Regions from separate parts of the Bacillus jepli genome, predicted to be linked through region 2. Evidence: a T-box and tRNA genes for the amino acid it is inferred to sense, from the RefSeq annotation. Region 2 holds a T-box; the other holds one or more tRNA genes.
The links. A T-box is a leader RNA that pairs with one kind of tRNA and senses whether it is charged. The one in region 2 lies ahead of leuS (leucine--tRNA ligase), so its partner is inferred to be a tRNA-Leu.

Region 1 (14,647 bases), 1.6 Mb from region 2:
GTTTCCCAAATGCATGTTTCTCGCATTCAGCGAAGTGCCATTAAAAAGCTTCGTCAAGCCGTACTTGGATGAGGTAATTTTGGTAAAATAGAGGTAGAAGTGAAAGTAGGAGGAAACAGTTTTGAGTCAGACATTGCAAACAAATGACATGATGGTAAAAACCATCGCCAAAGAGATTGGAATCACAACTAAGCAAGTGCATAGTGTAATCAACCTCTTAGATGAAGGGAATACTGTACCTTTTATCGCGCGTTACCGAAAAGAACTAACTGGGTCTTTAGACGAAGTACAAATTAAAGATGTTCAAGAAAAATGGACCTATTTGCAAAACCTCGAATCTCGAAAAGAAGAAGTGATTCGCCTCATTTCTGAACAAGGGAAGCTTACCGATGAACTTCAATCGGAAATCTTGAAGTCCACAAAGCTTCAACAGGTCGAGGACTTATACAGACCCTATAAACAAAAGCGCCGTACAAAAGCGACTGTCGCAAAAGAAAAAGGACTTGAGCCATTAGCAGAATGGTTATATACCTTCCCGATGAATGTGGATGTTGAACAATATGCAACCCAATTCATTTCAGAGGAAAAAGAAGTCCTAAGCACTGAAGATGCGATTAGTGGTGCGAAGGATATTATTGCAGAATGGATTTCCGATGACGCCGCTTTTCGTCAATGGATTCGCAATGAAACCTTCAAACAAGGAACCATTGAAACAGCGGTGAAAGACCAAGAAAAAGACGAAAAAAATGTTTATGAAATGTACTATGAGTACAAGGAGCCGATTCACAAGGTCGTTCCACACCGTGTCCTAGCGATGAACCGTGGAGAAAAAGAGGAAATCTTACGTGTAACAATTGAACCGCCTCTCGACCGAATTGTAACCTTTTTAAATCGAAAGATCGTAAAAACGGAAAATTCTCCGGCGACTCAATATATTGTTGAAACAATCGAGGATAGTTACAAACGTCTTATTCAGCCGTCGATTGAAAGGGAAATTCGAAAAGAGCTAACAGAGAAAGCGGAAGATCGAGCGATTCATATTTTTTCAGAAAACCTTCGAAATTTACTTTTACAACCACCACTTAAAGGGAAGATTGTTCTTGGAGTGGACCCTGCCTACCGTACGGGATGTAAGCTTGCGGTAGTCGATGAAACCGGAAAGGTTCTTAATATAGGTGTAATTTATCCGCATCCACCAGTGAATAAAAGGGATGAAGCTATTAAGAAAATAAAATCCGTTTTACAAGACTTTAAGGTAGAAATGGTGGCTATCGGTAATGGTACGGCTTCAAGAGAAACGGAAAGCTTTGTTGCGGATGTTCTAAAAGAAGTGAATCAAGAAATCTTTTATATCATCGTAAATGAAGCGGGAGCGAGTGTGTATTCTGCATCTGAGATTGCACGTGAAGAATTCCCTGATTTACATGTTGAAGAAAGAAGCGCTGTATCGATTGCAAGAAGACTTCAGGACCCATTAGCTGAACTTGTGAAAATCGATCCGAAGTCAGTAGGCGTCGGGCAATACCAACATGACGTCTCCCAGAAAAAGCTAAATGAACAGCTAACATTTGTTGTTGAAACAGTTGTTAACAAGGTTGGTGTAAATGTTAATACAGCATCTCCATCCTTGCTTCAATATGTAGCAGGTCTCTCAAAAGCGGTTGCTAACAATATCGTTAAAAAGCGTGAGGAGCAAGGTAAATTTAAGAATAGAAGTGAATTAAAGGGTATTCCACGTCTAGGTGCAAAAACCTATGAGCAATGTATTGGATTCCTCCGTATTATCGATGGAAACGAGCCATTAGATCGCACAGGGATACACCCAGAGAACTATAAAGAGGTTAAAAAACTACTTGGGAAATTCGGTCTAACAAGCAATGACTTAGGAACGGAAAAATTAAAAGAAGCCATTTCGTCCATTGTCCCAGAAGAAATAGCTGCAGAATTAGGAATCGGTGAAATTACCATTCACGACATTACTGAAGCTTTAGTCAGCCCAGAACGCGACCCTCGTGATGAGTTGTCAAAGCCATTACTAAAAAAAGACATCCTTAAGCTTGAAGACCTTGCAAAAGGAATGGAGCTCGAAGGTACTGTCCGTAATGTTGTAGATTTTGGAGCTTTTGTAGATATCGGGGTTAAGCAGGATGGCTTAGTTCATATCTCTAAACTAAGTAAAAACTTCGTAAAACACCCACTTGACGTTGTTTCAGTTGGCGACGTTGTAACCGTCTGGATTGACGATGTCGATGTGAAAAAGGGCAGAGTCGCATTAACAATGCTGCCGCCACAAAGCTAAGAACGAAAACACTGCTTTTAAGAGCAGTGTTTTTTTCTATAAAAATACCAGCATTGATTCAACACTTTAATTTGGTATCGATTTTTTTCGTAAAAGGCACGTTTTATTTGATTCTGAAACCAAGTAGGCATAGCCTAGACCTCCTCGTAAATAACTTTTATCCTCAATAATACAAAAAGAATGATACTATAGTGATACAGTTGCCAAATTAAACGTTTGAGTATATATAGTGTATGCACACACAGTACGTCCTGTTCGAAAAGGATGGAGAGGAAGAAGAAAATGGAACAGTTTGAGTTGCAAAAAATTGTGGAAGAAATTTCCCTTGAGTTCTTTGGAAAACCATTCCTTCATAAAGCCATATTCAACAATCGTTTGCAAACAACTGGCGGAAGGTATTTATTGAAATCCCACAATATCGAATTAAATCCTAAATACTATCAAGAGCGCGGAATCGATGAGTTGGTGGGAATCATTAAACACGAACTTTGTCATTACCATTTACATCTTGAAGGCAAGGGATACCAGCACCGCGATCGTGACTTTCGAAATCTCTTAAAAGCAGTCGATGCACCAAGATTTTGTAAACCATTAGAATCCGTAAAAAAAAGAAAAACTTCAAAACAATATTTGTATACCTGTAACAGCTGTGGGTTAGGATATGTAAGAAAACGAAGAATCGATACAAGTCGATATGTTTGTGGAAAATGTGCAGGGAAATTAATTGAAGCAAAAAAATATTGACTCGTGTTTATTCCTGTGATAAATTATATAAGTCGCCGCAAAAACGGACAGGCAAACAATATAGATAAATAATAGATGCTCTTGACAACAAGCAGGTCTGTTTTTATAATAAATAATGTCGCTACATTATTCCGCAGTAGCTCAGTGGTAGAGCTATCGGCTGTTAACCGATCGGTCGTAGGTTCGAATCCTACCTGCGGAGCCAATGGAGAAGTACTCAAGTGGCTGAAGAGGCGCCCCTGCTAAGGGTGTAGGTCGCGTAAGCGGCGCGAGGGTTCAAATCCCTCCTTCTCCGCCAGTTTAAAATGGCCCGTTGGTCAAGCGGTTAAGACACCGCCCTTTCACGGCGGTAACACGGGTTCGAATCCCGTACGGGTCATACAATCATGGGATGTAGGATTCAAAATTCCTACCTCCCATTTCTATCTCTATAAATGGAGGATTAGCTCAGCTGGGAGAGCACCTGCCTTACAAGCAGGGGGTCGGCGGTTCGATCCCGTCATCCTCCACCATGAAAACTGTATAAACTTGCAACTGCTTTATTATATAAGATTTCAAAGGATAGCTGGGGATGTCGACGATATTCCGCAAAATTTCCTGCTGAAATTTTTCAGAATATCCTCTTGCGGAGAAGCTCATGTAGCATATTCGATGAAGATATTCGTGAAGTTAACTCAATGGGCTATAGCCAAGCGGTAAGGCAACGGACTTTGACTCCGTCATTCGTAGGTTCGAATCCTGCTAGCCCAGCCATTTTCTTACGAGCCATTAGCTCAGTCGGTAGAGCATCTGACTTTTAATCAGAGGGTCGAAGGTTCGAGTCCTTCATGGCTCACCATTTTAATTGTATATGCGGGTGTGGCGGAATTGGCAGACGCGCTAGACTTAGGATCTAGTGTCTTTGACGTGGGGGTTCGAGTCCCTTCACCCGCACTGTACTTGATTTATTAGCGGTCGTGGCGGAATGGCAGACGCGCTAGGTTGAGGGCCTAGTGGGAGTTGATCCCGTGGAAGTTCGAGTCTTCTCGACCGCACCAAAAAACTTTTTTAAAAAAGTACTTGCAATTAAGTTTGTGAGGTGCTATTATAGAAAAGTCGCTGATTTCCAATCACGTTTTAATATGCGCCCGTAGCTCAATTGGATAGAGCGTCTGACTACGGATCAGAAGGCTATGGGTTCGACTCCTTTCGGGCGCGCCATATTATATCGGGAAGTAGCTCAGCTTGGTAGAGCACTTGGTTTGGGACCAAGGGGTCGCAGGTTCGAATCCTGTCTTCCCGACCAGACGAAATTTAATATTTGCGGGTGTAGTTTAATGGTAAAACCTCAGCCTTCCAAGCTGATGTCGTGAGTTCGATTCTCATCACCCGCTCCAAATTAGTTCTTTGAAAACTAAACATAATACAAGCGTCAACGTTAATTCTAAGTAACAAAACTTATTGAGCAATCAATACTCTTATTGGAGAGTTTGATCCTGGCTCAGGATGAACGCTGGCGGCGTGCCTAATACATGCAAGTCGAGCGAACCTGAGGGAGCTTGCTCCCAAAGGTTAGCGGCGGACGGGTGAGTAACACGTGGGCAACCTGCCTGTAAGACTGGGATAACTTCGGGAAACCGGAGCTAATACCGGATAACATATGAGACCACATGGTCTCATATTAAAAGATGGCTTTTAGCTATCACTTACAGATGGGCCCGCGGCGCATTAGCTAGTTGGTGAGGTAACGGCTCACCAAGGCAACGATGCGTAGCCGACCTGAGAGGGTGATCGGCCACACTGGGACTGAGACACGGCCCAGACTCCTACGGGAGGCAGCAGTAGGGAATCTTCCGCAATGGACGAAAGTCTGACGGAGCAACGCCGCGTGAGCGAAGAAGGTCTTCGGATCGTAAAGCTCTGTTGTTAGGGAAGAACAAGTATCGTTCGAATAGGGCGGTACCTTGACGGTACCTAACCAGAAAGCCACGGCTAACTACGTGCCAGCAGCCGCGGTAATACGTAGGTGGCAAGCGTTATCCGGAATTATTGGGCGTAAAGCGCGCGCAGGCGGTCCTTTAAGTCTGATGTGAAAGCCCACGGCTCAACCGTGGAGGGTCATTGGAAACTGGGGGACTTGAGTGCAGAAGAGGAGAGCGGAATTCCACGTGTAGCGGTGAAATGCGTAGAGATGTGGAGGAACACCAGTGGCGAAGGCGGCTCTCTGGTCTGTAACTGACGCTGAGGCGCGAAAGCGTGGGGAGCGAACAGGATTAGATACCCTGGTAGTCCACGCCGTAAACGATGAGTGCTAAGTGTTAGAGGGTTTCCGCCCTTTAGTGCTGCAGCAAACGCATTAAGCACTCCGCCTGGGGAGTACGGTCGCAAGACTGAAACTCAAAGGAATTGACGGGGGCCCGCACAAGCGGTGGAGCATGTGGTTTAATTCGAAGCAACGCGAAGAACCTTACCAGGTCTTGACATCCTCTGACACTCCTAGAGATAGGATTTTCCCTTCGGGGACAGAGTGACAGGTGGTGCATGGTTGTCGTCAGCTCGTGTCGTGAGATGTTGGGTTAAGTCCCGCAACGAGCGCAACCCTTGATCTTAGTTGCCAGCATTAAGTTGGGCACTCTAAGGTGACTGCCGGTGACAAACCGGAGGAAGGTGGGGATGACGTCAAATCATCATGCCCCTTATGACCTGGGCTACACACGTGCTACAATGGATGGTACAAAGGGCAGCAAAACCGCGAGGTTAAGCCAATCCCATAAAACCATTCTCAGTTCGGATTGCAGGCTGCAACTCGCCTGCATGAAGCCGGAATCGCTAGTAATCGCGGATCAGCATGCCGCGGTGAATACGTTCCCGGGCCTTGTACACACCGCCCGTCACACCACGAGAGTTTGTAACACCCGAAGTCGGTGGGGTAACCGTAAGGAGCCAGCCGCCTAAGGTGGGACAGATGATTGGGGTGAAGTCGTAACAAGGTAGCCGTATCGGAAGGTGCGGCTGGATCACCTCCTTTCTAAGGAAACTGAAGTTCTACGAACTTCATAAAAAGACGCTTTGTATTATGTTTAGTTTTGAGAGAACTGATTGTTCTTGAATTAAATACTTGAATGGGCCTATAGCTCAGCTGGTTAGAGCGCACGCCTGATAAGCGTGAGGTCGATGGTTCGAGTCCATTTAGGCCCACCATTCAATTAAATATCTTACGGGGCCTTAGCTCAGCTGGGAGAGCGCCTGCTTTGCACGCAGGAGGTCAGCGGTTCGATCCCGCTAGGCTCCACCAATCTCACTGATGAAATCTTATTTGATTGAAATCAGTTATTTTGTTCCTTGAAAACTAGATAACGTAACAAAACATTCATTGAAGTAGTAAAAGTTCTTTTATAATTAATTAACTTAGGTTAAGTTATGAAGGGCGCACGGTGGATGCCTTGGCACTAGGAGCCGATGAAGGACGGTACTAACACCGATATGCTTCGGGGAGCTGTAAGTAAGCATTGATCCGAAGATTTCCGAATGGGGAAACCCACTGCTCGTAATGGGGCAGTATCCTTACCTGAATACATAGGGTGAGAGAAGGTAGACCCGGGGAACTGAAACATCTTAGTACCCGGAGGAAGAGAAAGCAAACGCGATTTCCTGAGTAGCGGCGAGCGAAACGGAAGATAGCCCAAACCAAGAGGCTTGCCTCTTGGGGTTGTAGGACACTCTATACGGAGTTACAAAAGAGCGAAGTAGACGAAGTGACCTGGAAAGGTCCGTCAGAGAAGGTAACAACCCTGTAGTTGAAACTTCGTTCTCTCTTGAGTGGATCCTGAGTACGGCGGGACACGTGAAATCCCGTCGGAAGCTGGGAGGACCATCTCCCAAGGCTAAATACTCCCTAGTGACCGATAGTGAACCAGTACCGTGAGGGAAAGGTGAAAAGCACCCCGGGAGGGGAGTGAAAGAGAACCTGAAACCGTGTGCCTACAAGTAGTCAAAGCACATTTATGTGTGATGGCGTGCCTTTTGTAGAATGAACCGGCGAGTTACGATCCCGTGCAAGGTTAAGTTGAAGAGACGGAGCCGCAGCGAAAGCGAGTCTGAATAGGGCGAGATAGTACGTGGTCGTAGACCCGAAACCAGGTGATCTACCCATGTCCAGGGTGAAGTTCAGGTAACACTGAATGGAGGCCCGAACCCACGCACGTTGAAAAGTGCGGGGATGAGGTGTGGGTAGCGGAGAAATTCCAATCGAACTTGGAGATAGCTGGTTCTCTCCGAAATAGCTTTAGGGCTAGCCTCGAGTTAGAGTCTTGGAGGTAGAGCACTGATTGGACTAGGGGCCCTCATCGGGTTACCGAATTCAGTCAAACTCCGAATGCCAAAGACTTGATTCTCGGGAGTCAGACTGCGAGTGATAAGATCCGTAGTCAAGAGGGAAACAGCCCAGACCACCAGCTAAGGTCCCAAAGTATACGTTAAGTGGAAAAGGATGTGGAGTTGCTTAGACAACCAGGATGTTGGCTTAGAAGCAGCCACCATTTAAAGAGTGCGTAATAGCTCACTGGTCGAGTGACTCTGCGCCGAAAATGTACCGGGGCTAAACGTATCACCGAAGCTGTGGATTGTTCTTACGAACAATGGTAGGAGAGCGTTCTAAGTGCAGCGAAGTCAGACCGAGAGGACTGGTGGAGCGCTTAGAAGTGAGAATGCCGGTATGAGTAGCGAAAGAGGGGTGAGAATCCCCTCCACCGAATGCCTAAGGTTTCCTGAGGAAGGCTCGTCCGCTCAGGGTTAGTCGGGACCTAAGCCGAGGCTGAAAAGCGTAGGCGATGGACAACAGGTTGAAATTCCTGTACCACCTCATTACCGTTTGAGCAATGGAGGGACGCAGGAGGATAGGGTAAGCGCGCTGTTGGATATGCGCGTCCAAGCAGTTAGACTGGTAAGTAGGCAAATCCGCTTACCGTAAGGTTGAGCTGTGATGGCGAGGGAAATAAAGTACCGAAGTTCCTGATTCCACACTGCCAAGAAAAGCTTCTAGCGAGGTAGAAGGTGCCCGTACCGCAAACCGACACAGGTAGGCGAGGAGAGAATCCTAAGGTGATCGAGAGAACTCTCGTTAAGGAACTCGGCAAAATGACCCCGTAACTTCGGGAGAAGGGGTGCTTTTTAGGGTGAATAGCCCTGAAAAGCCGCAGTGAATAGGCCCAGGCGACTGTTTAGCAAAAACACAGGTCTCTGCGAAGCCGCAAGGCGAAGTATAGGGGCTGACACCTGCCCGGTGCTGGAAGGTTAAGAGGAGGGGTTAGCGTAAGCGAAGCTCTGAATCGAAGCCCCAGTAAACGGCGGCCGTAACTATAACGGTCCTAAGGTAGCGAAATTCCTTGTCAGGTAAGTTCTGACCCGCACGAAAGGTGTAACGATCTGGGCACTGTCTCAACGAGAGACTCGGTGAAATTATAGTACCTGTGAAGATGCAGGTTACCCGCGACAGGACGGAAAGACCCCGTGGAGCTTTACTGCAACCTGATATTGAATTTTGGTACAGCTTGTACAGGATAGGTAGGAGCCTTGGAAGCCGGAGCGCCAGCTTCGGTGGAGGCGTCGGTGGGATACTACCCTGGCTGTATTGAAATTCTAACCCGAAGGCCTTATCGGCCTTGGAGACAGTGTCAGGTGGGCAGTTTGACTGGGGCGGTCGCCTCCTAAAGAGTAACGGAGGCGCCCAAAGGTTCCCTCAGAATGGTTGGAAATCATTCGTAGAGTGTAAAGGCACAAGGGAGCTTGACTGCGAGACCTACAAGTCGAGCAGGGACGAAAGTCGGGCTTAGTGATCCGGTGGTTCCGCATGGAAGGGCCATCGCTCAACGGATAAAAGCTACCCCGGGGATAACAGGCTTATCTCCCCCAAGAGTCCACATCGACGGGGAGGTTTGGCACCTCGATGTCGGCTCATCGCATCCTGGGGCTGTAGTCGGTCCCAAGGGTTGGGCTGTTCGCCCATTAAAGCGGTACGCGAGCTGGGTTCAGAACGTCGTGAGACAGTTCGGTCCCTATCCGTCGTGGGCGTAGGAAATTTGAGAGGAGCTGTCCTTAGTACGAGAGGACCGGGATGGACACACCGCTGGTGTACCAGTTGTCCTGCCAAGGGCATAGCTGGGTAGCTATGTGTGGAAGGGATAAGTGCTGAAAGCATCTAAGCATGAAGCCCCCCTCAAGATGAGATTTCCCATAGTGTTAAACTAGTAAGATCCCTCGAAGATGACGAGGTTGATAGGTCAGAGGTGGAAGCATGGTGACATGTGCAGCTGACTGATACTAATCGATCGAGGACTTAACCAAAATGATGAATGTTGGAGCGTTATCTAGTTTTGAGGGAATGAATCCTTCAACATAGTCTAGTGGCGATAGCGAAGAGGTCACACCCGTTCCCATACCGAACACGGAAGTTAAGCTCTTCAGCGCCGATGGTAGTTGGGACTTTGTCCCTGTGAGAGTAGGACGTCGCTAGGCTTACAATTTTATTATCGCGGGGTGGAGCAACGAGCGTTGCATCATCGAAAAAACTGCGAGTTGTCCTGACGGACTTAGCTTCTAGCGTTAGCTAGCAGAGGAAGGGACAGTCTTGTGCAAAACATGCGCATGACAAAAACTGTATATATTTTTATTATCGCGGGGTGGAGCAGTCTGGTAGCTCGTCGGGCTCATAACCCGAAGGTCGTAGGTTCAAATCCTGCCCCCGCAACCAATTGGTCCCGTGGTGTAGCGGTTAACATGCCTGCCTGTCACGCAGGAGATCGCCGGTTCGATCCCGGTCGGGACCGCCATATTTTACTAACACACGAAACTTTAGGTTTCGTTTTTTATTTTGATGGAATAAAATTAGTATCTGCCACAACATTAAATGTTGTGGTTTTTTCTTTTAATGGGAATAATATTTATTTAGTAAGAGTCAACAAGAAGAAACCGTAAATATAGATGGATATTCAAAGAGTATTTTTTAAATAAAATGAAGGGGAAATTGGTGGAAATGCTCCACTCAAACCCTCTTCATCGGAGTTATGCAGGGGAAAAGAAGCGATGAATTCGACTCAAAACCTCTTCATCGAGCTTATGAAGGGGAAAGGAAGCATTGAGCCCGACTCCGAAAAGGTCTTCATGAGCTAATGAAGACCCGAACGCACCAATTACATCACCAAAAAGGTCTTCATCAAGCTTATGAAGTCCCGAACGTAGCCAGTGCCCGCGCGGAAAGTCCTTCATCAAGCTAATGAAGACCCGAACGCAGCCAGATCCCACGCTGAAAGTCCTTCATGGCAGCGATGAAGTCCCGAACGCGGCCAGCGCCCTACCGAAAAGTCCTTCATCAACAAAATGAAGACCCAACGCAACCATCACCACATCCAAAAGTCCTTCATACACCTTATATGACTCCACCACACCCAAAACTCAGTTATTTTACATCTTTTTTTGCTGATTTGATTGAAATACGGTAAACTAATAATATTGTATAAAGGTCCTTAGGCGATGTCCTAGGGCTTTTTTTCACTACCGTATTCACATATTTATTGACATACATATTGGGAGTGACCGTAGATGGCTTTGCAGGATGAATTTCACTTTATTGAACAAATCAAACCGAAGCGTGTATCTCAATCTGGCTTAGTGGCAGGGATTGGGGATGATGCTGCCCTTTTTCGACCAACTCCACATATGGAACAAATCATATGTATGGATACAATGGTAGAGGGTGTTCATTTTAATTCTCACACAATGAATCCTTACCAAATTGGATATAAGGCATTGGCTGTCAATATTAGTGATATTGCAGCAATGGGTGGAATCCCTACCTATTATTTAGTGTCTATTGCCATTCCGAAAGATCGGAATGAATCGGATTTGTTATCGATTTACGAAGGGATGGCAATGCTAGCAGATAAGTATGCGATGGATTTAATTGGTGGTGACACTGTTTCGATTGCTGAAAACTTAGTGATAACCGTTACGGTTCTTGGTGAGGTAGAGACTGGAAAGCACTTTTTACGAAGTCAAGCAAAGCCAGGAGATATCGTTTTTGTGACCGGAACGATTGGTGACTCAGCTGCTGGGTTGGACGTATTATTACATAGCGGAAACGATCATTCTTTTTCTGACCTTGAGGAAACGCTAATCCGTAAGCATCAATATCCGTCACCGCGAGTTGAGATTGGAAGACTCTTATCAACCTTTGAACGAGTCTCTTTAAATGATATAAGTGATGGTTTGGCTAGTGAAGCAAATGAGATTGCAAAGGCAAGCGGTGTTATTTTACAAATAGATGAAGATCAGATCCCATTCAGTGAAGCCATACTAACGAAGTATAAAGATCGTGCTCTAGAATATGCATTATACGGTGGAGAGGACTTTGAACTAGTTGGAACAATGGCTCCTTCTGATTGGGACATACTACAGAAAAAGGCAAGTGAACATGATTATATTCTTTCGAAAATAGGGACTGTTTCTGAAGGTGGTCCAGCTGTATTTTTAAAGCGAGACGGGGAATTACAAAAGCTTGAGATGAAGGGGTATAATCATTTTACTAAATAAGGTGGAATATATGGAGAAATATGAGTTTATATCGAATACAGCCGAAGCGACGGAGAATTTTTCAGATAGCCTGGCTGAGAAGCTTGGACCTGGTGATGTCATAACGCTTGAAGGTGATTTAGGTGCAGGGAAGACTACTTTTACAAAAGGCTTGGCAAAAGGACTTGGAATTACGAGAACGGTGAATAGTCCGACGTTTACAATTATTAAGGAATACCATGGGAGAGTTCCTTTGTATCATATGGATGTGTATCGTTTAGAACATAGTGATGAGGATCTCGGATTTGATGAATATTTTGAGGGTGATGGTGTGACTGTTGTTGAGTGGGCACATCTTATCGAAGATCGGCTCCCAAAGGATCGGATCACCATCAGAATTGAACATCAAGGAGATACAAAGCGTAAGATTACGGTGATACCAATCGGGGAAAGGTATCAACTTTTATGTGAGGAGTTATTTGGCGAATGAAGGTTTTAGCAATAGATACGTCCAATTATGTATTAGGAGTCGCGATTATTGATGAAGAAAAAGTGATTGGCGAGGTCATTACAAATCTACCAAAAAACCATTCTGTCCGGGTAATGCCAACTATTGAACAGTTAATGAAGGAATGTGACATAAAGCCTAAGGAGCTCGATAAAGTTGTAGTGGCGATGGGACCTGGTTCATACACAGGGGTGAGAATTGGAGTCACAATTGCCAAAACATTGGCATGGTCCTTACGAATTCCGTTGGTAGGAGTATCAAGTTTAGAAGTGGTAGCAGCCAACGGCAGGTATTTTAATGGCTTTATTTCTCCTCTATTTGATGCAAGAAGGGGCCAAGTATATACAGGTCTTTATCAATATGAAGGCAAGACGCTGACTTGTGTGGAAGAAGATAAAATTATTTTATTATCAGATTGGCTTGAGGAGCTTAAAAAGAAAGAAACACCGGTTCTTTTTATTGGCAATGATTTGGTTATCCACAAGGAACAGATGGAAACAGATTTAGGTCAACTTGCATATGTTGCACCATACACGGATTGGAACCCAAGACCAAGTGAGTTAGCAGAGTTAGGGTTGAAGAAAGAGCCAGTGGATGTTCATACATTTGTGCCAAATTATATTCGCTTAGCTGAAGCCGAGGCGAATTGGTTAGGGAAGAGGCAGGGGTAAGCATGGAAGATACCATTAATCAACAGATACTGTTTCGTTTCATGACGTTAAATGATATTGATGATGTCATGAAGGTTGAGACATCAGCATTTACCGTCCCTTGGAAGAGAGAAGCATTTTATAATGAATTAGTTCATAATCAGTTTGCCAAGTATATTGTGATGACTGATAACGGCCAAGTTATTGGGTATTGTGGGATGTGGCTTATTTTAGATGAATGTCATATTACCAATATTGCAGTGCTGCCAGAATATCGTGGAAAAAAGCTTGGGGAAGCATTATTAATGCAGGCTAAGCTTTTAGCGATGCAGCATCAGGCAGTTTCGATGACGCTTGAGGTGAGAGTGTCCAATCATATTGCCCAAAATCTCTATAAAAAGCTAGGCTTTAAGCCTGGTGGAATTCGAAAAAATTACTATACGGACAATAATGAAGATGCACTAGTAATGTGGGTGAATTTAAATGAGTGATAATCAATTAATTATGGGAATTGAAACAAGCTGTGATGAAACGGCTGTTTCGATTGTCAAAAACGGGCGGGAAATTTTATCAAATGTGGTAGCATCTCAAATTGAAAGCCATAAACGCTTCGGTGGGGTTGTGCCAGAAATAGCATCAAGACATCATGTTGAGGCGATCACACTTGTGATTGAAGAAGCGTTGAAGCAGGCTGATGTGGCTTTTGAGGATATTGATGGAATTGCTGTAACAGAAGGACCTGGCTTAGTAGGTGCTTTACTAATAGGGGTTAATGCGGCAAAAGCAGTAGCATTTGCCCACGATATTCCCCTTCTAGGAGTTCATCATATTGCGGGTCATATTTACGCAAACCGCTTAGTGGAGGAGCTCGAGTTTCCATTATTAGCGTTGGTTGTGTCTGGTGGACATACGGAGCTTGTATATATGGAGGAGCATGCATCCTTTAAGGTCATCGGGGAAACAAGGGATGATGCTGCTGGAGAGGCGTATGATAAGGTGGCAAGAACACTTAGTCTTCCTTATCCAGGTGGGCCTCATATTGATCGTCTTGCGCATGAGGGAACAGCGACGATTGATTTACCAAGAGCATGGCTAGAAGAGGATTCATACGATTTTAGTTTTAGTGGGTTAAAATCAGCTGTCATAAATGCTCTCCACAATGCGGAGCAGCGTGGGGAAAAGATTGATCCAAAGAATCTAGCAGCAAGCTTCCAGGAAAGTGTCATTGATGTATTAGTGACAAAAACAGTAAAGGCAGCGAAACAGTATCAAGTTAAACAAGTTTTATTAGCTGGGGGAGTTGCGGCAAACAAAGGATTGCGAGCAGCTTTAGAGGAAGCATTTTTGGAAAAGCCAGAAGTGAAGCTCATTATTCCGCCACTTTCGCTTTGTACAGACAATGCGGCAATGATTGCGGCAGTTGGCAGTGTCTTGTATGAAAAAGGGAAACGTTCATCATATGCATTAAATGCAAATCCTGGGTTAGATATTGAAAAGTAGTCAAAAAGTCCTCTTTAGATAAGAGGATTTTTTGTTGATAAATTATCCACAAACTCACAGGTTATGTGGAAAACTAGAAAAATACACTGAAATAACTAATATGCAATTGTGGACATTTTATGTGGATAACCCTGTTGATGGATGTGAATAATGTGGATAAGTCGGTGTATAACTTGATTATTGTGGAAAAAGAATTAAAAAATCCCCATCCAAACTCTTCGTTTAGATGGGGATAACTTATTTTTTGCAGATAGGTGAAAAGGTCTAACCACTTATTTCGTGAAGGGATTCCCATTCTTCCATTAGGGCTTCAAGCTTAGCTGAGATTATCTCGTTCTCTTCATTAATGCGTTGAACTTCCTCATGATTTTGGTAAACTTCAGGATCACAAAGAAGCTGTTC
Region 2 (14,647 bases):
AATTTTTATTCCTTGTACATCGAGTTTTGCAACCTGGTTTGCTGTTTCCATCATCATCTCTGGCGTTTCCTGTGGGAGCCCATTAATAATATGGGAGCAAATCTGAATATTGTGCTTACGAAGCTTATTGACCCCATCAACATAGCATTGGAAGTCGTGAGCACGATTGATAAGCTGGGCCGTTTTTTCGTGAACAGTCTGTAAGCCAAGCTCGACCCAAAGATAAGTCCGTTCATTTAGCTCTGCTAAATATTCGACAACATCATCCGGAAGGCAATCAGGTCTTGTTGCAATCGAAATGCCAACAACCCCTTCTTGATTCAAAACAGGTTCGAATCGTTCACGTAATACCTCTACAGGTGCGTGAGTGTTCGTGAAGGCTTGGAAATACGCCATGTATTTACCGTCCTTCCATTTTTTATGCATTCTATTTTTTATTGTATGAAACTGTGTAAGAATATCATCCGCACGATTTCCAGCAAAATCACCAGATCCCGAAACACTACAAAACGTACATCCACCGTGCGCCACTGTACCATCTCGATTTGGGCAATCAAACCCTCCATCTAGTGCAACTTTAAATACCTTATGTCCAAATGTATTTCGTAAGTGATAATTCCATGTATGATATCGTTTATTATCTGTTGAATATGGAAAAGGGTTAACCTGGGGCATTTGTTTGCCACTCCTAACTAAGTAAAAATACCTACGTTAAAGTTTACCATGGAGACTTTTAGGAACTCAAATGAAAAAAATTCAACAGTTTAAAGATTTAGAACGCTACATCCTGTGGCGACGTCTTTGTGACCCACCTCGTGTGGGCCTCATAAATTGGAAATAACTTATTTGAGAGAAGAAATTAAGGATGAACACACTATAAAGGAGAAAGCTTTCGTTTTTCTCATTTTGGAATTTAGGAGGGGGAAGTATGGCTACTCGACAATCTGTTGAGGCGTTTTTACAACGCTGTGAGGATTCTCTTCGTAATGCCCAAGAACAAATCACCACTGCTAGAAGACAAGAAGCTTATAATGTAACAGAGTATACCAATGCACAAATGCAATTGGAGGAAGTCACAAACGAATTAGCAAAACTAGCTCAGAGCTGTAATGAGCAGCAACGCGAGCAATTACACCGAATGAGACTCCAATTGCAGCAACTCCAAAATGATATGACTTTAGATGCCAATATCATTCAAGAGTATAAGATGTAGGGGATGAGATTATGAAAAAACGTTCCGATCAAAACAATCCTGAGCAAAAAACGAAAAATGGGGTAAATAGCAATGATGTGGAATTCGGACAGGATTTTGATCCTGTGAAGAAATCAAAGCAAAATTACCTTAAAAAAGGGCAACCGATAAAATCAAAGCAACGCCCTGAATAAACGTTCAACCGACAAGTGATATTTGCTTGTCGGTTTTTTATGCTATTCGTCATTATTTCGTTTTCATCATCAGAGTTTCTCCGTTACTCTGTCCTTGCGTAACAGGTCATGTTGAAAATTTCCAAGCATGTACCGTGACATCGTTTTTGCGTTACACGCTCGCCCCAAATTCACCTAAGCCTGTACCACAACCTGGTTCTACTGTACCCCTTAATCTTACTTGTCCTTTTATCGGAATACTTTTTTAAATTGATTATAGGTATGGAAAGGAATAAAATTTATTTTGGTATGTGAAGGCAAAAGGAAAAAAGGAGGTGCCCGTATGCCGAGAGCACTTTGGATGATCATCATTGGAATGGTGATTAATGTAACTGGTTCATCTTTTTTATGGCCGTTAAACGCGATTTATATTCATGGCCATCTAGGAAAGTCTCTATCTGTAGCAGGACTTGTGTTAATGGTGAATGCGGGTGCGACCGTAATCGGAAATTTAGTAGGTGGCGTCCTATTTGATAAAATTGGTGGCTACAAATCGATTTTAACAGGAATCCTTATTTCATTAGTGGCTCTTACAGGATTAACCTTCTTTCATGGGTGGCCACATTATGTTATTTTTCTTACCATCATTGGCCTAGGTACGGGGATGGTGTTTCCAGCCATGTTCGCGATGGCAGGGGCAGTTTGGCCAGAAGGTGGAAGAAAGTCATTTAATGCAGTCTATATCGCGCAGAACCTCGGAGTAGCGATAGGCTCAGGTCTTGGTGGATTTGTAGCTTCCTACTCGTTTGATTATATTTTTATGGCAAATACATTAATGTATGTCTTGTTCTTCCTGGTAGCATTATTCGGTTATCGTGGAATACATGCTGAAAAAGGAAAGCAAACAAGTATCCTTGAACAATCTAAAACAGTTAAAAACCGTTCGAAATTAACTGCTTTATTGATTCTTTGTATCGGTTATGTTTTATGTTGGGTGGCCTATGTGCAATGGCAGGCTACAATTTCAAGCTATACACAGGACATTGGCATTACATTAAAACAATATAGTTTATTATGGACAGTAAATGGTGGATTAATTGTCCTCGGACAGCCGTTACTGAACATGGCGATAAAAACCATTGCAAAATCCTTGAAAAAACAAATTATCCTTGGAATTCTTATTTTTATCTGTTCGTTTCTACTTGTCTCGACGGCCGACTCATTTAGCGGATTTTTAGTGGCAATGATCATTTTAACAGTTGGTGAAATGTTTGTTTGGCCTGCTGTTCCAACGATTGCAAATGATCTTGCCCCAAAAGGAAGAGAAGGTTTTTATCAAGGAATTGTGAATAGTACAGCAACCGGTGGCAGAATGATTGGACCTGTCCTAGGTGGAATACTTGTAGATTTATGGGGCATGAGTATGTTATTCACGGTCCTAGCAGTATTATTGTTCGTTTCCATTTTTACGACGGTTATCTATGATAGAAAACTGAAAGAAAAAAGCAATATTGTCTTAAGTGCAAAGGCCTGATACATGGTTTGTATCGGGTCTTTATTTTTTATCCCCTTTAATGAATCGCTATTCAGATGATATGATATTACTTAAGGGGAGAGTGTGGGAAAATGTTTAATCAAGATGATTTAGAATTCAAAAATAAGATTCTAGAAACGATTATTGATACTGCTTATGAATGGATTGTTGTCGTAGATCATCAGGGGAAAATAGTGTATATCAATCACAATTATTGTGAATTTTTAGAGGTCAATCGAGAAGAAGTCATTGGAACACACGTAACAGAGGTTATTGAAAATAGTAGGATGCATATTGTGGTTCAAACTGGGGAAGAGGAGATTGGGAGCCCTCACTATATTAAAGGAAACTATATGATTGCTAATCGGATTCCCATTCATTCAGATAACAAAATTATTGGAGCAGTTGGCGCCGTTATTTTCCGAGATACAAAAGCATTAAATAAAATGAACACTCACATTAAAAGCGTGATGTCACAGCTCCAAACATATATCGAAGATTGGCAGGAGAATAATGGGGCGAAATATACATTAAATGATATCAAGACAGAATCTAGACAAATTCTCGAATTAAAGGAAAAGGTTAAAAATATCGCATCAGGGGATATTTCCGTTCTAATTAGAGGCGAAAGCGGGACTGGAAAGGAATTATTCGCCCATAGTATTCATCAATTAAGTGAGCGAAGTAAAAATCCTTTTATCAAAATTAATTGTGGTGCAATCCCAGAGCATTTGTTGGAATCTGAGCTTTTTGGGTATGAGGAAGGTGCATTTACTGGTGCAAAAAAGGGTGGTAAAAAAGGAAAGTTTGTTCTCGCAGATGGAGGGACCATTTTTTTAGATGAGGTAGGTGATATGCCGTTACATATGCAAATAAAGTTATTGCGCGTACTTCAGGAAAAAGAAGTCGAACCAGTGGGTGCATTAAATCCTATTCCTGTGGATGTTCGAGTGATTGCAGCTACCAATCGACCATTAGAGCAAATGATTGCCGAAAAAAGATTTAGAGAGGATTTATTTTATCGGATCAATGTAATACCATTTACTATTCCTCCATTGCGAGAAAGACCAGAGGATATTATTCCTTTAACAAAGTATTTTATCGAGAGAGCTTCAAAGCGAACTGGAAAGCGTATTACTGCTATAGATGATGAGGTAATGAATATTCTTCATGTCCACCAATGGCCGGGAAATCTTCGTGAACTTGAAAATGTAATTGAAGCTGCTATTCATTTGACAGTTGGAGAAAAGATTGAAATTCATTCATTACCGGATTATTTGGTGAATGATCCAAAATTATTAATCGGTCAAAAATCATTAAAAGAAATACTTGAGGATACTGAAAAACGAGTCCTCATGAAAACTTTGCATAAATACAACAATGATAAGCAACTAGCAGCAAAAGCACTCGGTATTAGTAAATCTAGCATGTACGAAAAACTTAAAAAGCTAAACCTTGATATATAGATTCCAGGTTTCCGGAACGTTATTCCGGTTTTCTGGAATCGTTTTTTTATTCAAAAATACAGGCTTTTATAAGAAACTAATAATCTACTATTCCAGAAACCTGGAATTTTAATAAAAATAAAAAGTAAAATATGGCTATTTTCTGAACTTTCCAAAGTTGGCACGCCACTTGCAACATAGTAAATTGAAATTTTATATAGATGGGTGGTGAAAAATTCTAGAACTATATTAAACCGGAGTAAATTTACGATATGAACAAAGCAGAGAAATGAAAACGGTTACTACTTTAAGTGAGGGGGAAACAGAATGCTCAGTATGATAGGGCTAGTTGGTGGTTTAGCACTTCTTATTTTTTTAACGATGAAGGGGATGAACCTATTAATCGCGGGTCCATTATGTGCCTTGTTTGTTGCGGTGTTAAGCGGACTACCGTTATTTCCACAGTTGGTCGGTGAGGGAGAAGCGAATTTTGTTGGAAATTATATGAGTGGATTCTCAAGCTTCGTTACTTCTTGGTATCTCATGTTCTTATTAGGAGCCATTTTTGGGAAAGTGATGGAGGATAGTGGTGCTGCGGATAGTGTATCAAGGTGGATTGTTGATAAATTAGGGATGAGATTTGCCATTTTTGCAATTGTAATTGCATGTGCTGTTTTAACATATGGAGGGGTGAGTTTATTCGTTGTTGCCTTCTCTGTTTATCCAATGGCTATTAGCTTATTTAAAGAGGCGAATTTACCAAGACGATTTATTCCTGCAACCTTGGCATTCGGTTCTGTTACATTCACTATGACATCTGCAGGATCTCCAGAAATTCAAAACTGGATACCAATCGAATATCTTGGTACATCACCATTAGCAGGATTGGAAGTTAGTATAATCGTAGCTGTATTTATGATGATTTTCGGTGGCTGGTGGTTAAAACGGATGATTTCAAAAGCTGTCGCAAAAGGGGAAACCTTCGTTTCAAGAGAGAATGATCCAATTGTCGAAAATAAAGAACTGCCGCATCCGATTACAGGACTCATTCCGTTGATCGTAGTTCTGATTATTTCGTTTATTTTTCATGACAAACTTGCCCAATCTGCACTTATTATTGCTTTATTAGGTGGGGTTATTTCAACCTATTTATTGAATAGAAAGTATTTTACATCTGTTGGTAAAGCTCTTTCAGAGGGAACGATGGGTGCGTTGATAGCAATTGGTAATACAGCAGCTGTGGTTGGATTTGGTGGAGTTGCAAAGGCAGTACCAGCGTTTCAGGTAGCCGTCGATGCGATGACTAATATTCCAGGAAGCCCATTAATCGGAGGAGCCATTGCAGTTAGTGTGATTGCTGGGATGACAGGCTCGGCCTCAGGTGGTCAGGCAATAGCACTACCACTTTTAGCCCCGCATTACATCGAAACAGGGGTAAATCCAGAAGCCCTTCACAGGGTAGTCGCCATTTCTTCGGGTGCTTTAGATTCACTTCCACATAATGGATATGTTGTAACAACCGTCCGTTCGATTTGTGGAGAGTCACATAAAGATGCATATGGAGCGGTAGGGGCTTTAACCGTTATTGTTCCTACAATCGGACTTATTTTAGCGATTGTTTTATTCTCATTAGGCTTAGGGATTTAGGAGGATATTTATTTTATGGTCAAAAATCAGGTTGTCTTAATTACCGGTGCAGCACGTGGAATCGGTTTTGAAATGGGAAAAACCTTTGCTGAAAATGGCGCACGTGTAGTATTAACCGATATAGATGAAGTAGAGGTGAAAAATTCGGCATTACAGCTTCAAAAATCAGGTTATGATGTAATTGGTTTGCGATGTAATGTCACGAATGAAACAGAAATTAGTAAGATGATCAATGAGACGGTTTCAAGATATGGAAGAATTGATTGTTTAATCAATAATGCAGGGCTACAACACGTGTCACCAATTGAAGAATTTCCAAAGGAAAAATATGAACTGCTATTATCTGTTATGCTAACCGCCCCATTTGTTGCCATTAAGCATGTATTTCCGATTATGAAACAGCAGAAATTTGGGCGGATTATTAATATGGCATCCATTAATGGGTTGATCGGATTTGCTGGAAAAGCTGCTTATAATAGTGCAAAACATGGTGTCATTGGGTTAACGAAGGTTGCGGCATTAGAGGGAGCTGAGCATGGGATTACAGTGAACGCTGTCTGCCCAGGATATGTGGATACTCCACTTGTACGAAATCAATTAGCCGATTTAGCAAAAACGAGAAATGTTGATTTGGAAAAGGTTTTAGAAGAGGTAATTTATCCGCTTGTACCGCAAAAACGATTGCTAGCAGTGGATGAGATTGCGAATTATGTACTATTTTTAGCAAGTGAGCATGCAAAAGGAATAACAGGTCAGGCCTGTGTAATCGATGGAGGTTATACGGCTCAATAATGTATCCAAAACTACCGGAATCAAATTGAAACCGGTAGTTTTGTGTTTTGTTCATGTAGTAATAGAAAGATATCCTCTAGGCTACAACATTCAAAATGATCATATAGCTCTTCGAGGTTTCCTTTTCCACATATGTTGCCTTTGAATAACAAGAGGACCTCGTCAGCAATATCAACAATGTCTCTCATAATATGACTGCTCAAAATGACTGTTTTTCCCTGTTCTTTAAGTTCATTTATGATTTGCTTGAAAATAATAACCCAATATGGATCCAACCCATTTGTTGGCTCATCTAAAATATATATATCTGCATCTGCAAGTAAACACTGGGCTAGATTAACACGTTGTGACATCCCTTTTGAAAAGGAGCCCACTTTCTGATTTCGTTCATTCCAGAGACCTACTTTTTTAATGGCATCATTTATTTTATTTTTTGTTGAACCTAAGAAACTCCCATAATAACTTAGTATCTCAACAGGAGTTTGTTCTTTAGGGAACACCATTTGATCGGGCATATATCCAAATGCCTTCTTCGTAGTTGTATGAAAAATTACCGTACCAGTAGATGGTTTTTCGATTCCAGTTAAAATTTTAATAATCGTGCTTTTACCTGCACCATTTCCCCCGCATAAAACAATACAAGAACCTTTATTCACATCAAAACTAGAATTTTGAAGCACCTGTTTCTTTTTATATTGTTTTGAAATACCGTTAACCTCAAGAATCGCTTTTTTCATTTAAATCATCCCTTCCTTTTCATAATTTGATTAGAAAAGAGTATGTTTAGCCCTAATATAATCAGTATTGAAAGTAAGAGGTATAGAGTTAAAAGATTTGCGGTATTTGAGTCCTGTAATATTAAATATTCAGGTCCAAAGATGTATCCAGCTTGCAGACGGCTGATTGCCCAGATACGAATAGATTCAATTGGATTGACCAGGATTAAAGCTAGTAACCCTTTTAGTTTATAGGCATAAGGAATGAAATCAATCACTGAAAAAATGAGAAATTCGTATATAAACAGGACAAAGCTCCAAAAAAAGAAGGAAAATGATAAGCCTTGCATTCTTGTAGTACTCAATGAGCCAATAACAAGTGATGCTCCAGTAAAAACAAGAATGAGTAACAGATGTAAAAGAATAAATAATGAATAAATGTTTGCCTCAAATGTATGCCCTGAGATTGCTAAGATGAGTCCTCCGATCCCATAAGAAAGGCCAAGTGAGATGGTTAGAGAAACGGTTAAAGCGACAAATTTACTAATAAGATAATAGGTATAGGGAATCTGGTATGTCTTGTAAAGGGCGAGTCTACCGTTTTCTTTATCAGAAACAATTGATGTAACCCCTAAAATTAAACAAATGATAGGTAAGATCCACAACGCTAGATTCATCAGCATAGCGATCGCGCGGTTATAGCCAACTTGTATATCTTCGGTGGTTATGTCTTTTTCAATTGGTTTAAGCCCAAAATAAGATGGATCCAGACCAAGTCCAGGTTTCATAATCGTATTGCTTACCGAATCAATTCCATAAGTAACCTCGCTAGGATTTGTACTTAGGGACTGAATGCCATAAAAATATAGTAAAGATGCCAGCAGCATAAATAGTACAGTGAAACTTAGTAACCATTTGCTTCTTACCAATAGAATTAACTCATATTTTATCATTTTAAGAAGAACAGCTATCTTCATTGACTATACCTCCATTCTTCCATTAATGATGATGCGATTCACTCATATTCTTCTTGAAGCCTTTCACATCTTGCTGTAATAGTAGATCTTTTGAATAAATGTCACCATCATTATTTTCTAGCCACTCTTTTGCAGCTGATTCAGACGAAAATGCAATCAACCCATAACTCATTGGTGTTTCTATTTCGGCTGACTGCACAAAAACTGCTGTGTCGAGTTCAATCCATTCTTTTGAATGATGATCATGCACATATCCTATTTCTATTTTGTCTTGATTTTCTTGAATATAAGTAATCATGCAACCAATATCATCAAATTTATTTGGTGTTCCATCTTTATCAATTGTTTGAGCAGAAGCTTGTTCATCTTGAATTCCCATATTACAGGTTGAACAGGAATCAACATTAATTTGAATTTCAGCGGGTTCCAAATTATCATTTCCACATGCTCCAAGTATAAAAATCGATAGAATTGCGACAAGTACCTTAGATTTCATTGTTGCTCCTCCTTGTTTTCCATAGGATTAAACCACTACCTGAAACAAAAAATACTAATAAAGAAATTTGAAATGAATCGTAGTGTGACTTTTTATCTTCACTGATTTTACTCGAACCTATTTCTGTATTACCTAACGATATGGGTACCGTTTTCGTTAGTGGATGTTCATCAACAATATAATGACTTGTCGGTATTGGTGTGAATTGTTCAATTCGATTCCACAAATATACAGAAGGACTTTGGAAGAATATCTGTAACAGTGGTTCATCGGCAGTCATATTGAAGAAAATATCCCCGCTTTTATAAGGAAAATCAATAAATAAGTCACCGTTCAAGTTAATTAAACGTTGGTCGTCCCAATAATTTCCATACCCATCTTTAGTAAATGAATTGGTGTTTTCCGGTCTTGATATTACTTGTTTTGTATTTTTTAAAAAATTATTAAATGTAATAACATTATCAGTAGTATCCTTTGCAAGATCAAAGCCAATGTCATTTTGGATAACAGCATTGAATTCTACGGTATTTCGCTTTGCATTTTCAAAATAAATACCTTTAAAATTCTCTTTCATCACATTTGCTTTTATTACCGAATCAAACGTGTCAAAGATAAACATTCCAGCACCATCAATTGTTGTGTTTGAATGTAAAAAATTTCCTGTAATATATAATTCATCACTTTGCATGATCATTAAACCATTATGGCTATTTTTGATTTCATTTTTTGCAATTGTTACAGTTTTTGAGTCCATGGTGTGAACGCCATATCTAGCATATTCAATGAGATTATTGCTGACTTCACAATAATCTGAGAAAGAAACATAGACACCATCCTGTAGATTATGAAAATAGTTACCACTAACTTTTGTATAGGGGGCATCTACTAAATAGACACCAAATCCTTTATGAGTCTTTTCACCGGCACGACTCGTGATAGTATTATTTTCAATCACGTTTCCATAGCCGTCCTTAATGTAAACACCATGAAACACGTTTTTTATTATATTATTGAGTACTTGAGTATGGTTTGCTTTTATATAGATTCCGGCATTTTGAGAACCTCCGCCTTCTATCTGGAGGTTTTCTATTACGACATTTTCCGCTTCAATTGTTATTGGATATCCGCTCGAAGGTCCCTTTATAATGGCTCCAGATTTACCTCGAAGTGAGATAGAATTACGAATTACAAACTCACCTTCATAGGTTCCTTCTTCAAGAATAATGGTATCTCCCGATTGTGAATACCGGATAGCCTCCTCAAGTTCGCTTGAAGAAGTAACTGATACTCCATCAGCAAAAATATTTTTTTGTCCCAATAACAATAAGAAGAGGAGAAAGAATAGCACTTTTCTCCTCATATTCATGATCACCTCGTTTATTAAGGAATTCACTCTGCGCTATAGGATACCAAATTAATGTCCGCCAACGGCACTTCCGTCATCTGTTCCATCTTCAGTCACCTTTAAGTAAGCAACCGCACCTTTTGTAGCGTGGTTAAATTGGTGAGTGACAATTGAAAAGGTTCCTTCTTTCACAACTGTGAATTCTACAACTGCACCTCCACTTGCAGGAAGCATAACTGTTTGTAGACCTTCCATATGATTGTATGGGTTACCGTCGATATACACATCATCAAATATTGTACCTACTACGTGGAATGAACTTACTTCATTTGGACCAACATTATTTACATAAAGTCTTACACGGTCGCCAACTTTAGCAAGTAGTGGTGTTTCTTTTAATGAGAAAGTATCGCCATTTGTATTCAAGTCTCCTTCTTTAAGAGCTTTTGTTGAGAAAACAACTTGGCTAGGTACTCCGTTTGTCATGTCATCTAAATCATTGTATTTATACCATTCGTTTTGGATGATGAGGTATTCTCTATCAATCTCATTATCTGTTGGATAACCATTTTTCGGTTTTACAATAATCGTTCCATGCATCCCATTTGCGATATGTGAAAGAACTGGTGAGGTTCCACAGTGATACATGAAAACTCCTGGTTTATTAGCAGGGTAAGAAAATGATCCTGACTCATCAGGCATGACATCAATAAAGTCTTTTGAAGGTGATGCATGCACCGCATGGAAGTCCATACTATGTGGAATCGCTGGATCCATGTTTTTTAGAGTAAAGTTAATAGTGTCACCTTCATTTACTACTACGACAGGTCCGGGTGCTTCACCATTAAAGGTCCAAGCCTTATACATATAACCTTTGTCAATTTCAATGTCCGTAATCTGTGCAGTCATTTCGACGTTTACAACATTTTCAGAAACTCTTTCAATTTTTAATGGAGTAGGTTCTTGGTTTAGGTCTTTGTGTGGGGCGATAATATCTACGGCTTTTGTTTCTGGAGCAGTTGTTTGAGCCTCCACCTTTTTTTCTAATGCCACGTCTTGCTTTCCACAACCAGATAAAACAATTGAAGTTCCAACCAAAGATGCGAGTAACCATTTCACTTTCTTGTTCATAACTTTTACCCCCTTGAACTTGGTTATTATTTTTAGTAATTGATTGCTTTCTACACCTTTATCATATTCAGAGAGTGGACCCCCAAGAGTGATATAAATCACGAATTTGATGGTTATCTGTGTACAGTTTGTGAAATGGTGAACATATAAACAACTTTCCAATAGTGGTAAGGGTTTAAACGCTCTCAAAATATGATTTTTAGTCAATAATCCTTCACAATTTGGGGCTGTTTTCACATAGTACTGGTCATCTTATTTTTAGAAGAAAAGTGAGTTAATCTGAAAAATAAACCTTCCATGTTTAGGAAAGAATAAAGTGGGTATAATGTTGGGGGAAAAGCCCAATTTTTCCTATTTTACTTGCAGTTCTTTCGCAAATTCTATACAATACTGAGTATAATTAAAAATTAATGAAGCGTTGAAAAGGAGTAGTAATGTTCTATACACGTTTTAGAGAGTTGACGGGTGGTGCAAGTCAATCGTTGATGAACATGAACTCGCCTTAGAGCAATAAGCATGAAGAGTATACTAGTGCTTATCGTATGGTCCGCGTTAAGGATAAATGAAGTGAGTGCACAGTTTGTCACTAATGTGGGTGGTACCGCGGGAAGAATACATATCCTCTCGTCCCTTTTTGGGATTAGAGGTTTTTTGTTTTTTAGAGGTTTTTTAGGATTATTTAAGGAGGAAGTCTTATGAGTTTTAATCACCAAAAGATTGAAAAAAAATGGCAGCAGCATTGGGAACAGAACAAAACATTTAAGACAACTGAAGACAAAGGTAAGCGTAAATTTTATGCGCTAGACATGTTTCCATATCCATCTGGTGCTGGACTACATGTAGGTCACCCAGAAGGTTATACTGCTACTGATATTTTAGCAAGAATGAAGAGAATGCAGGGGTACAATGTTCTACACCCAATGGGTTGGGATGCATTCGGGTTACCTGCTGAACAATATGCATTAGATACCGGTAATGACCCTGCTGAATTCACCGAAAAAAATATCAATACCTTCCGTCGTCAAATTAAAGAACTCGGATTTTCATATGATTGGGATCGTGAAATTAACACAACAGATCCTAACTATTATAAATGGACTCAATGGATTTTCACTAAGCTTTATGAAAAAGGATTAGCATATGTTGATGAAATTCCTGTTAACTGGTGTCCAGCATTAGGAACAGTACTTGCTAATGAAGAAGTCATCGATGGAAAAAGTGAACGTGGAGGCCATCCTGTAGAAAGACGTCCAATGAGACAATGGGTGTTAAGAATTACAGCATATGCAGAGCGTTTACTAGAAGACTTAGAAGAACTAGACTGGCCCGAAAGCTTAAAAGAAATGCAGCGCAACTGGATTGGTCGTTCTGAGGGAGCACATGTAACTTTCAACATTGATGGACATGATGAAACATTTACTGTTTTCACAACTCGTCCGGATACTCTATTTGGTGCTACTTACGCAGTACTTGCTCCTGAGCACCCATTTGTGGATAAGATTACTACACCTGAACAAAAAGAAGCAGTTACTGCTTATATAAATAAAATTAAGAGTAAGAGTGATCTTGAGCGTACTGATTTAGCAAAAGACAAAACGGGCGTATTCACAGGTGCATATGCCATCAACCCTGTAAACCAAGAAAAAATGCCAATCTGGATTGCGGATTATGTCCTAATGAGTTATGGAACAGGTGCAATCATGGCGGTTCCTGCCCATGATGAGCGTGACTATGAATTTGCTGTGAAATTTGAATTGCCGATTAAAGAAGTAGTAGCTGGTGGAGATGTTACTAAAGAAGCATATACTGGCGACGGTGAACATGTAAATTCAGATTTTCTTAATGGTTTAAATAAAGAAGAAGCCATTACTAAAATGATTTCATGGCTAGAGGAAAACAAGATTGGTAAGAAGGAAATTACCTACAAGCTACGCGATTGGTTATTTAGCCGCCAACGTTATTGGGGTGAACCAATTCCAATCATTCAATGGGAAGATGGAACAATGACAACTGTTCCAGAGGAAGAACTTCCACTTATGCTTCCAAAAACGAAGGAAATCAAACCTTCTGGAACAGGTGAATCACCACTAGCGAATATTACCGAATGGGTAAATGTGGTTGATGAGAAGACCGGCAAAAAAGGCCGACGCGAAACGAACACCATGCCACAATGGGCAGGTAGCTGCTGGTACTATTTACGTTATATTGATCCACATAATGAAGAAGCTCTAGCAGATCCGGAAAAATTAAAAGAATGGTTACCAGTTGATATTTACATCGGTGGAGCCGAGCATGCAGTGCTACACTTGCTATATGCAAGATTCTGGCACAAAGTTCTTTATGATATTGGCGTTGTTTCAACGAAAGAACCATTCCAAAAGCTTTTCAACCAAGGGATGATTCTTGGTGAAGGTAACGAAAAAATGAGTAAGTCAAAAGGAAATGTTGTAAATCCTGATGATATTATTGAATCACACGGTGCTGATACGCTTCGTTTGTATGAAATGTTCATGGGACCATTAGATGCTTCAATCGCTTGGTCAACAAACGGACTTGATGGTTCTCGACGATTCCTAGATCGAATTTGGCGTTTATTCGTTGATGACAATGGAAGCATATCATCAAAAGTAAAAGCTGACTCAAATGATACTTCACTTGAACGTGTGTATCACCAAACAGTGAAGAAGGTAACAGAGGATTACGAAGCATTACACTTTAATACTGCGATTTCACAATTAATGGTTTTCATTAATGAAGCATACAAAGCATCTGAATTACCGAAGCCATTTATTGAAGGATTTGTAAAACTTCTTTCTCCAGTTGCTCCACATCTTGCCGAAGAGCTTTGGGAGAAGTTAGGTAATACAGGCTCAATTGCTTATGAATCATGGCCAGCATTTGATGAAGCAAAATTAGTGGAAGCTGAAATTGAGATTGTTATTCAAGTGAATGGAAAAGTAAAAGCGAAGCTTCATGTTCCAGCGGATGCTTCTAAAGAAGTACTTGAGCAAATTGCGATGGGTGCAGACCCAATCAAAGAACAAATTGAAGGCAAAACAGTCCGTAAGGTAATTGCGGTACCTGGAAAGCTTGTGAATATTGTAGCGAATTAAAAATAAAGCCCTCCATGTGGAGGGCTTTATTTTTGTAACAGGATGCCTGAGGTTTCATCCGGATACGCTTATTCAACCATTTCGGA

Region 1: it has a tRNA-Leu gene. The T-box ahead of leuS (leucine--tRNA ligase) is inferred to sense a tRNA for this amino acid. The anticodon was not compared.

What each region holds. Positions count from the first base shown of each region.
Region 1 covers NZ_JBDFMO010000001.1:756,017-770,663, reverse strand. The annotation lists gene sigB (RNA polymerase sigma factor SigB) at 1-72, shown strand, start outside; gene ABC371_RS03910 (Tex family protein) at 149-2,299, shown strand; gene cmpA (cortex morphogenetic protein CmpA) at 2,317-2,430, opposite strand; gene ABC371_RS03900 (SprT family protein) at 2,582-3,043, shown strand; tRNA gene ABC371_RS03895 (tRNA-Asn) at 3,174-3,248, shown strand; tRNA gene ABC371_RS03890 (tRNA-Ser) at 3,251-3,341, shown strand; tRNA gene ABC371_RS03885 (tRNA-Glu) at 3,351-3,422, shown strand; tRNA gene ABC371_RS03880 (tRNA-Val) at 3,480-3,555, shown strand; tRNA gene ABC371_RS03875 (tRNA-Gln) at 3,722-3,796, shown strand; tRNA gene ABC371_RS03870 (tRNA-Lys) at 3,806-3,881, shown strand; tRNA gene ABC371_RS03865 (tRNA-Leu) at 3,896-3,976, shown strand; tRNA gene ABC371_RS03860 (tRNA-Leu) at 3,994-4,080, shown strand; tRNA gene ABC371_RS03855 (tRNA-Arg) at 4,167-4,243, shown strand; tRNA gene ABC371_RS03850 (tRNA-Pro) at 4,252-4,328, shown strand; tRNA gene ABC371_RS03845 (tRNA-Gly) at 4,346-4,419, shown strand; rRNA gene ABC371_RS03840 (16S ribosomal RNA) at 4,501-6,050, shown strand; tRNA gene ABC371_RS03835 (tRNA-Ile) at 6,147-6,223, shown strand; tRNA gene ABC371_RS03830 (tRNA-Ala) at 6,242-6,317, shown strand; rRNA gene ABC371_RS03825 (23S ribosomal RNA) at 6,434-9,364, shown strand; rRNA gene rrf (5S ribosomal RNA) at 9,420-9,535, shown strand; tRNA gene ABC371_RS03815 (tRNA-Met) at 9,694-9,770, shown strand; tRNA gene ABC371_RS03810 (tRNA-Asp) at 9,774-9,849, shown strand; gene ABC371_RS03805 (hypothetical protein) at 10,082-10,321, opposite strand; gene thiL (thiamine-phosphate kinase) at 10,619-11,608, shown strand; gene tsaE (tRNA (adenosine(37)-N6)-threonylcarbamoyltransferase complex ATPase subunit type 1 TsaE) at 11,619-12,077, shown strand; gene tsaB (tRNA (adenosine(37)-N6)-threonylcarbamoyltransferase complex dimerization subunit type 1 TsaB) at 12,074-12,766, shown strand; gene rimI (ribosomal protein S18-alanine N-acetyltransferase) at 12,769-13,236, shown strand; gene tsaD (tRNA (adenosine(37)-N6)-threonylcarbamoyltransferase complex transferase subunit TsaD) at 13,229-14,245, shown strand; gene ABC371_RS03775 (ABC transporter ATP-binding protein) at 14,510-14,647, opposite strand, start outside.
Region 2 covers NZ_JBDFMO010000001.1:2,333,034-2,347,680, forward strand. The annotation lists gene mnmL (tRNA modification radical SAM protein MnmL/YtqA) at 1-675, opposite strand, end outside; gene ABC371_RS12005 (YtzC family protein) at 929-1,213, shown strand; gene ABC371_RS12010 (glycogen biosynthesis protein GlgD) at 1,225-1,386, shown strand; gene ABC371_RS12015 (MDR family MFS transporter) at 1,709-2,899, shown strand; gene ABC371_RS12020 (sigma-54 interaction domain-containing protein) at 2,992-4,365, shown strand; gene ABC371_RS12025 (GntP family permease) at 4,672-5,991, shown strand; gene ABC371_RS12030 (3-hydroxybutyrate dehydrogenase) at 6,007-6,783, shown strand; gene ABC371_RS12035 (ABC transporter ATP-binding protein) at 6,804-7,520, opposite strand; gene ABC371_RS12040 (ABC transporter permease subunit) at 7,526-8,476, opposite strand; gene ABC371_RS12045 (nitrous oxide reductase accessory protein NosL) at 8,499-8,972, opposite strand; gene ABC371_RS12050 (right-handed parallel beta-helix repeat-containing protein) at 8,962-10,332, opposite strand; gene ABC371_RS12055 (multicopper oxidase domain-containing protein) at 10,387-11,448, opposite strand; T-box leader at 11,858-12,083, shown strand; gene leuS (leucine--tRNA ligase) at 12,144-14,561, shown strand; gene ABC371_RS12065 (M42 family metallopeptidase) at 14,630-14,647, opposite strand, start outside.